Alkalinema sp. FACHB-956: one gene and its partner. The main gene of each other region encodes a partner of the protein of the gene in region 2 in a complex. Links are inferred from orthologs where the notes say so. Each region holds a gene or a part of one and is shown on either strand. Other genes may lie near its edges. The genes, in order: rpsS and rimM.

Region 1 (3,081 bases), on a different replicon or contig from region 2:
CTGATGTGGGACGTGTAATAAACTTGGTCTTGATCGGCAGTTTGTACTGAGCAAGACGCATGGCTTCCCGTGCCACTTCTTCGGGAACACCCGCAATTTCAAACAAAATCCGACCTGGCTTCACAACCGCTACCCAGTATTCTGGAGCACCTTTACCGGAACCCATCCGGGTTTCTGCGGGTCGAGCCGTCACAGGCTTATCTGGGAAAATACGGATCCAAATCTTACCACCCCGGCGGATATAGCGGGTCATGGCACGACGGCTAGCTTCAATCTGACGGGAGGTAATCCAGCTACATTCCGTAGCTTGCAGACCAAATTCTCCGAAGTTGAGGCTGCTACCACGGGTCGCCAGACCGCTCATCCGTCCGCGTTGCTGTTTGCGGAACTTAGTTCTTCTTGGACTTAACATCTTTGCTTACCTACAAAGGACGAGGGAGGGAGGAGAGAACTCTGGCGGAATGGGTCAGAGTTCCCAAGCCTCAATTAACCTTCGTTAGAACGATCTTCAAACTGCTGACGACGACGCTGTTGGCGACGGCGAGGCTGCTGGTTTGTGGGAGCAGCTTCAACAATTTCTTGGCCAGGAATACGCTCACCGTTGAACACCCAAATCTTAATGCCAAGGGTTCCGTAGATGGTTTGCGCAGTGCAATAGCAGTAGTCGATATCCGCCCGCAGGGTATGCAGGGGCACACGACCTTCCCGAGTCCACTCCGGACGGGCGATTTCCGCACCGTTCAGACGGCCACTGACTTGGATTTTGATCCCTTCAACCCCAGCCCGTTGAGCGCGTTGGATAGCTTGACGAACCACACGACGGAAGGAAACCCGACGCTCCAGCTGTTCTGCGATGTATTCCCCAATCAGGGCTGCATCGGCATCGACGCGGGACACTTCCACAACGTTGATGCGAATCTGCCGATCGCCACCTAGAACCTTTTGTAGTTTGGTGCGCAGTTCTTCAATCCCAGAACCGCCACGACCTACCACGACCCCAGGACGGGAGGTGCGAATTTCCAGATCAATTTGATCCGCCTTACGCTCAATCCGAATATCGGAAATACCGGGCTTATTCAGGTTAGCGAGGTTAAGAGGATTCTTCGTGAAAAACTCCCGAATTTTGTGATCCTCTTGCAGCAAGGCTGGGTAGCGATTGGAATCAGCGAACCAGCGAGAGCGGTGCTCTTTAATAATGCCTAGGCGTAAGCCATTTGGATGAATCTTTTGTCCCACGGTTTTATCCTCTTGCGATGTCTACTTAGTCTTCTGCACCGGGTGCCACGGTGATTGTGATGTGGCAAGTCGGTTTACGAATTTGATAAGCACGACCTTGGGCACGAGGACGGAACCGCTTGAGGGAAGGCCCCATGTCTGCAAAGGCTTGGGCCACCGTCAGGGACGCCCGATCGATTCCCATATTGTGTTCCGCATTGGCTGCCGCAGACCGCAGAACCTTGAGAATCGGTTCACAGGCGCGGTAGGGCATAAATTCCAGGATAATCAACGCTTCCCGGTAGGAGCGGCCTCGAATTTGATCCAACACACGACGCACCTTACGGGGAGACATGCGGATATATTTCGCGGTCGCTTTCGCTTCATTGGGTTGTAGTGCAACTGCCATAGCTCAGGTCTCCTTAGCGACGCGCCTTCTTATCAGCACCGTGCCCCTTAAAGGTACGGGTGGGAGCAAATTCACCCAGTTTGTGACCCACCATTTGTTCCGACACGTAGACGGGGACGTGGGTTTTGCCGTTGTGTACGGCGATCGTCAGACCGATCATGTTGGGCAAAATGGTGGATGCCCGAGACCAGGTTTTGATGACGGAGTTATCATTTTTGGCCTTCGCCGCCTCAACCTTACGCAGCAGGTGGTCGGCAACAAAGGGGCCTTTCTTCAATGAACGAGACATTTCCGAGTTCTCCCTTTAACTTATGACTCACGACCGCCGCGTCCACGCTTGGACGACTTACGGCGACGACGAACAATCAGCGCACTGCTGAGTTTCTTCTTCTTACGGGTCTTCTTACCCAGAGCCGGTTTACCCCAAGGCGTAACAGGGCCAGAACGACCGATGGGAGCCCGACCTTCACCACCACCGTGGGGGTGATCTACGGGGTTCATGACGCTACCCCGAACTTCGGGACGACGACCGCGATGGCGAGTCCGACCCGCTTTACCCAGGGTCAGGTTGCGGTGCTCGGTGTTGCCGACTTGACCAATCGTGGCCATGCAATTACGGCGCACCATGCGAACTTCCGTGGAAGGCAACTTCAGGGTGACGTAATCGCCATCTTTTGCAGCGACTTGGGCACCCGCACCTGCGGAACGCACCATCTGGCCACCACGACCGGGATAGAGCTCGACGTTATGCACGATCGTCCCTAGGGGAATCGCAGACAACGGCATTGCATTACCGACTTCGATCGGCGAACCTTCGCCAGAAACAACCGTCGCACCAACTTCTAAGCCAACGGGATGAAGGATATAGCGCTTCTCACCATCTTGGTAGTGCAGCAGCGCAATCCGAGCGTTGCGGTTGGGATCGTATTCGATCGCCACAACTTTAGCGGGGATCCCTTGCTTGTCCCGCTTGAAGTCAATGATGCGGTACAGCTTTTTGTGACCACCGCCGCGATGACGGCAGGTGATGACCCCACGGTTGTTCCGACCCTTAGAACGGTGGATGGAAACAACCAGCGACTTTTCGGGTTCGCTCTTGGTAACTTCTTTAAAATCCGCCACGCTACGATCGCGAGTACCTGCGGTGTAGGGGCGATAGTTCCGAATACCCATAGTTCACTCTCTCAACTGCTGACTAAACTTCGGGGAACAGGGTGATGGAATCCCCTTCCGCCAGCGTCACGATCGCTTTTTTGTAGTGCGGCTTCCGACCTGCAAAGCGACCAACGCGACGAGATTTGTACGGCGGGTTCTGGGTGCTGATCCCAGTCACTTTAACGTCGAACAAAAACTCAACAGCGGCCTTAATTTCCGGCTTCTTGGCCTTGGGATCAACTTCGAAGGTGTACTGATTGTTTTCCAGCGCAACCGTGGCCTTCTCAGTGATAATCGGGCGA
Region 2 (3,202 bases):
AACCAAGAGCAGGCGATCGAAAATCCGCCGTTTTTTGCCCATATTCGGGTTTGTATGCGGCCTTTGCCTAAGGGGCTTTTCGACGGAGCCGCGCTGTATCTCGAGCAAGCCTACGACTTTGCCCAGGATCAGCCCTATCGGCTGCGGGTGTTGCACTTCGTGGAAGTGGATGGACGCATTGAAATTCCCCACTACCGTGTCAAGAATGAGGATGCATTTCGGGGATCCGCTCGCAACTTAGAAAAACTAGCAAAGCTGACCCGAGACGACTTGGAACCCATGTGCGGCTGTGGGATGCAGGTGGAATGGACGGGGCACAGCTTTAAGGGGCGCGTGGAACCGGGGAAACAATGCATCGTGGAACGGAAAGGGAAAACGTCCTACCTGGATAATGAGTTTGAGGTGATGGAGCAGGGACAGACCATGTGGAGCCTCGATCGGGGGCGGGATCCGGAAACCGATGAGATGCTCTGGGGCTCAGTGGCGGGGCCGTTTCACTTTAAACAGGTCAAGAGTTTTGCCCAAGAGTTATCCTGGTAGCTTGGCCTGTATAACTTGGTTGATTGTCGATCGGGGCAAGGTCGATCGCTAGCACAGGGCGATCTCAGGCCATGGCGTTCGGGCGCAGTCAAGCCCAATTGATTCAGACCAACTTCATTTGAGCAAATTACAATCGGGCAAAGTGACCATGTCGAGTTTTGATTCCTCCTTGGATGCGACGCGCCAACAACTGAAGGCAGTGCGTAATCTAATGCTGAAGCTGCATAAAGCTTTGCTGGACTCGGAGAAAGCGGTTTACGAGCAAACAAACGGACGCATTGCCAACAACATGGAGTTTTTTAAGCTGGTGTTGGAGCATGAGCATTTTGCTTGGTTACGGGTGATGTCAAAGTACATTGTGGAAATCGATGAGGCCATGGCGGCGAAGGAGCCGGTGGAAATCGATGTGTTGGCGGCATTGTTGGATAAGGCCACGGCAATGCTCCAACCCAATCCCATGGGAGATCTGCTGTCCCAGCGTTACTATGCCGCGATCGAGCGTGATCCGGTAATTTCTAAGATGCATGTGGAAGCAACGACGCTATTCCGGGGTGATGCTTAACTGGAATAGGTCGCATTGCTATCTCACCGCATTTGGTCATTACAGACTGATTGAGTTGGTAATTCACTAACGGTTGTTGATTAAATTTACGTTTCATTATCTAGATTGGAGTTGGGAGTTCCCATGACCGTTCCACCTGAGTTTATGGAAATTGGTAAGATCGTTGCAGCCCAAGGGATTCGGGGTGAGGTGAGGATCTATCCCAGTTCCGATTTTCCAGAACGGTTTGAGGAGCCGGGAACCCGCTGGCTATTGCGTCCTAACCAAACCCAGCCAGAACCGATCGAACTCCTGAAGGGCTATTACCAAGAGGGCAAAGGGCTCTATATTGTCCAGTTAGCGGGGGTGGGCGATCGTAATGCGGCGGAGGCGTTGCGGGGCTGTTTGTTGCTGGTAGAAAGTAGCGATCGGCCTGAGTTGGAAGAAGGTGAATTCCATGTAGGGGATCTGATTGGGCTCCCGGTTTATTTGCAAGCGACCCAGGATTTGGTGGGAACGGTGAGTAATGTGTTGTTCGCCGGAAATGATTTGCTAGAGGTTCAGGCAGAGGGGCGTAAGGAGACGATTTTGATCCCGTTTGTGGAAGCGATCGTGCCTGTGGTGGATTTGGAGGCCAAGCGCATCGAAATCACTCCACCCCCTGGCTTGATTTGATGGGACTAAACTGGTGTTGCTTGGCGAGTTGCACGATTAATTGTCATAGTGGAGCGTGGCGGATTCTGCGATTAATCGTGCATTCACTAAAGTAAATATTCGATCTATTTCAGCGATTCCTGCATACTCTGCTGATTCTGCCTCAGTGAGTGTATCATTCTTTCCTTTCTCCACGAGAGCTTCCAAACGAGCTTGGAGTTCATCGGTGAATTTGAAGAAGTTGAGGCCACGAACTTGCTGGATCTGAATCCCAGAATCCACCCAGGAGGATGGTTGTACCATGGTTTGTGTGATCATTTGATCTCCAAGGTAGTCAAGTGACTCTAGTGTACCGTATTCTCTGAGTAACTGGTTTTTCTGAATAGCTTTGATACTTATCGATCGCCGGAAACTTTATCGGCTACGGAAGGTGGCACGGTACAAAATCATCAGCATCAGAAGGGTGATCACCAATGCTGGCACGATCGATAACAGTAAGGGAATCAAGCCATTCAATCGATTGGTTACGATCGCGTGGTGGATTGCAGTAACCATCATTTGACCGATTAGCCCTAAGCTGATCACACTACCGAGGCCGATCGTGGCCCAACCAGTCAATAAAACCCATTTCGGTATCCGACCCCGAGCCAGTGTCCGTAATGCGCGACCTTCGGTTTCGATGTTGCCGATCGGATCGAGGGGATTGGGTAAGTGCATCTCGCGGTGCAGATGGGGATCGAGCGGTTGCTCGGTGTAAAGGCGATCGCGGCTAGGGTCGATCGGAAGGAAGTTTTTGGAAGGTTCTTGGGACATTACGGCTGTTGAAGAGTGCTAGTTGAAGGGTGCTAAATGTGAAACCTAGCACCAATAGATTATGTCCATAACTTCAAGCGTTATGCAGCCCATTCCGAATTTGGATATTGGAAACCAGCATTTCCTTATAGTACATATTCTCTTTTTGAAACGAGAATCCAAAGATTAGTGAATTATCACTAAATTTCTTAGGGTTTTTCAGCCTTTGAATGCTTTGAGCTTAAAGAAGCATCTCAAACATTCAGAGGTTTAACCACATGCTTCCCACCACTCATGAAGAATGTATTCGTCAGTTAGAACAGATTCGCTGGGGAGGACAGCACACATGCCCTTACTGTGGCTCAACCAAAGCTACAGCCTACAAAAAGGAACTGCGTTATCGATGTAACGATTGCTTTACATCATATAGTGTTACAGTGGGGACACTTTTTCATAGAACTCATGTAGACTTGCATGTATGGTTCAAAGCAATTTATCTAATCTTCAACTCACCCAAAAAGGTGACTATTCATGGGTTGGCTAATGAGTTAAAAGTAAATAAAAACACTGCCTGTTCAATGTTGGCAAAGATTGATAAAGCTAGAGAAACCGATCGGGATTTTTTACAGAAACTCATTGATGACTTAAATCTTTAAGGCTCAGGATTAGGAGATT

The links.
Region 1: the proteins of rimM (region 2) and rpsS are in contact, whole or in part, in a crystal structure (PDB 3A1P), measured with the Thermus thermophilus proteins. The link is inferred for Alkalinema sp. FACHB-956 from one-to-one orthologs. Residues at the interface, in WP_008632437.1 of Thermus thermophilus: Val4, Glu5, Ile6, Gly7, Arg8, Arg22, Gly23, Glu24, Val26, Leu84, Glu85, Glu86, Gly87, Arg88, Tyr89, Tyr90, Tyr91, Phe92, Leu94, Asp111, Ile112, Leu113, Asp114, Ala115, Gly116, Ala117, Gln118, Asp119, Val120, Ile122; in WP_011173711.1 of Thermus thermophilus: Lys28, Arg29, Leu30, Lys32, Thr48, Gln56, His57, Val58, Pro59, Val60, Tyr61, Thr63, Met66, Glu73, Phe74, Pro76, Thr77, Arg78, Arg81, His83, Gly84, Lys85, Glu86, Ala87, Lys88, Ala89, Thr90, Lys91, Lys92, Lys93.

Annotation. Positions count from the first base shown.
Region 1 is NZ_JACJRC010000002.1:7,901-10,981, reverse strand. Bases 276-3,036 are described here. They hold rpsS (30S ribosomal protein S19), read right to left. Parts: upstream 1,914-3,036; coding sequence 1,638-1,913; downstream 276-1,637. Other genes in these bases: H6G21_RS03375 (50S ribosomal protein L23), read right to left, coding at 2,820-3,036; rplB (50S ribosomal protein L2), read right to left, coding at 1,934-2,797; rplV (50S ribosomal protein L22), read right to left, coding at 1,262-1,624; rpsC (30S ribosomal protein S3), read right to left, coding at 487-1,236; rplP (50S ribosomal protein L16), read right to left, coding at 276-412. In the rest of the region: more of rplP, read right to left, coding at 1-275; more of H6G21_RS03375, read right to left, coding at 3,037-3,081. UniProt on the Escherichia coli protein: In the E.coli 70S ribosome in the initiation state it has been modeled to contact the 23S rRNA of the 50S subunit forming part of bridge B1a; this bridge is broken in the model with bound EF-G.
Region 2 is NZ_JACJRC010000001.1:200,075-203,276, forward strand. Bases 109-2,990 are described here. They hold rimM (ribosome maturation factor RimM), read left to right. Parts: upstream 109-1,225; coding sequence 1,226-1,756; downstream 1,757-2,990. Other genes in these bases: H6G21_RS00850 (chromophore lyase CpcT/CpeT), read left to right, coding at 109-540; H6G21_RS00855 (hypothetical protein), read left to right, coding at 689-1,102; H6G21_RS00865 (hypothetical protein), read right to left, coding at 1,793-2,053; H6G21_RS00870 (hypothetical protein), read right to left, coding at 2,150-2,548; H6G21_RS00875 (transposase), read left to right, coding at 2,806-2,990. Also shown: more of H6G21_RS00850, read left to right, coding at 1-108; more of H6G21_RS00875, read left to right, coding at 2,991-3,183. UniProt on the Escherichia coli protein: One of at least 4 proteins (Era, RbfA, RimM and RsgA/YjeQ) that assist in the late assembly stage of the 30S ribosomal subunit.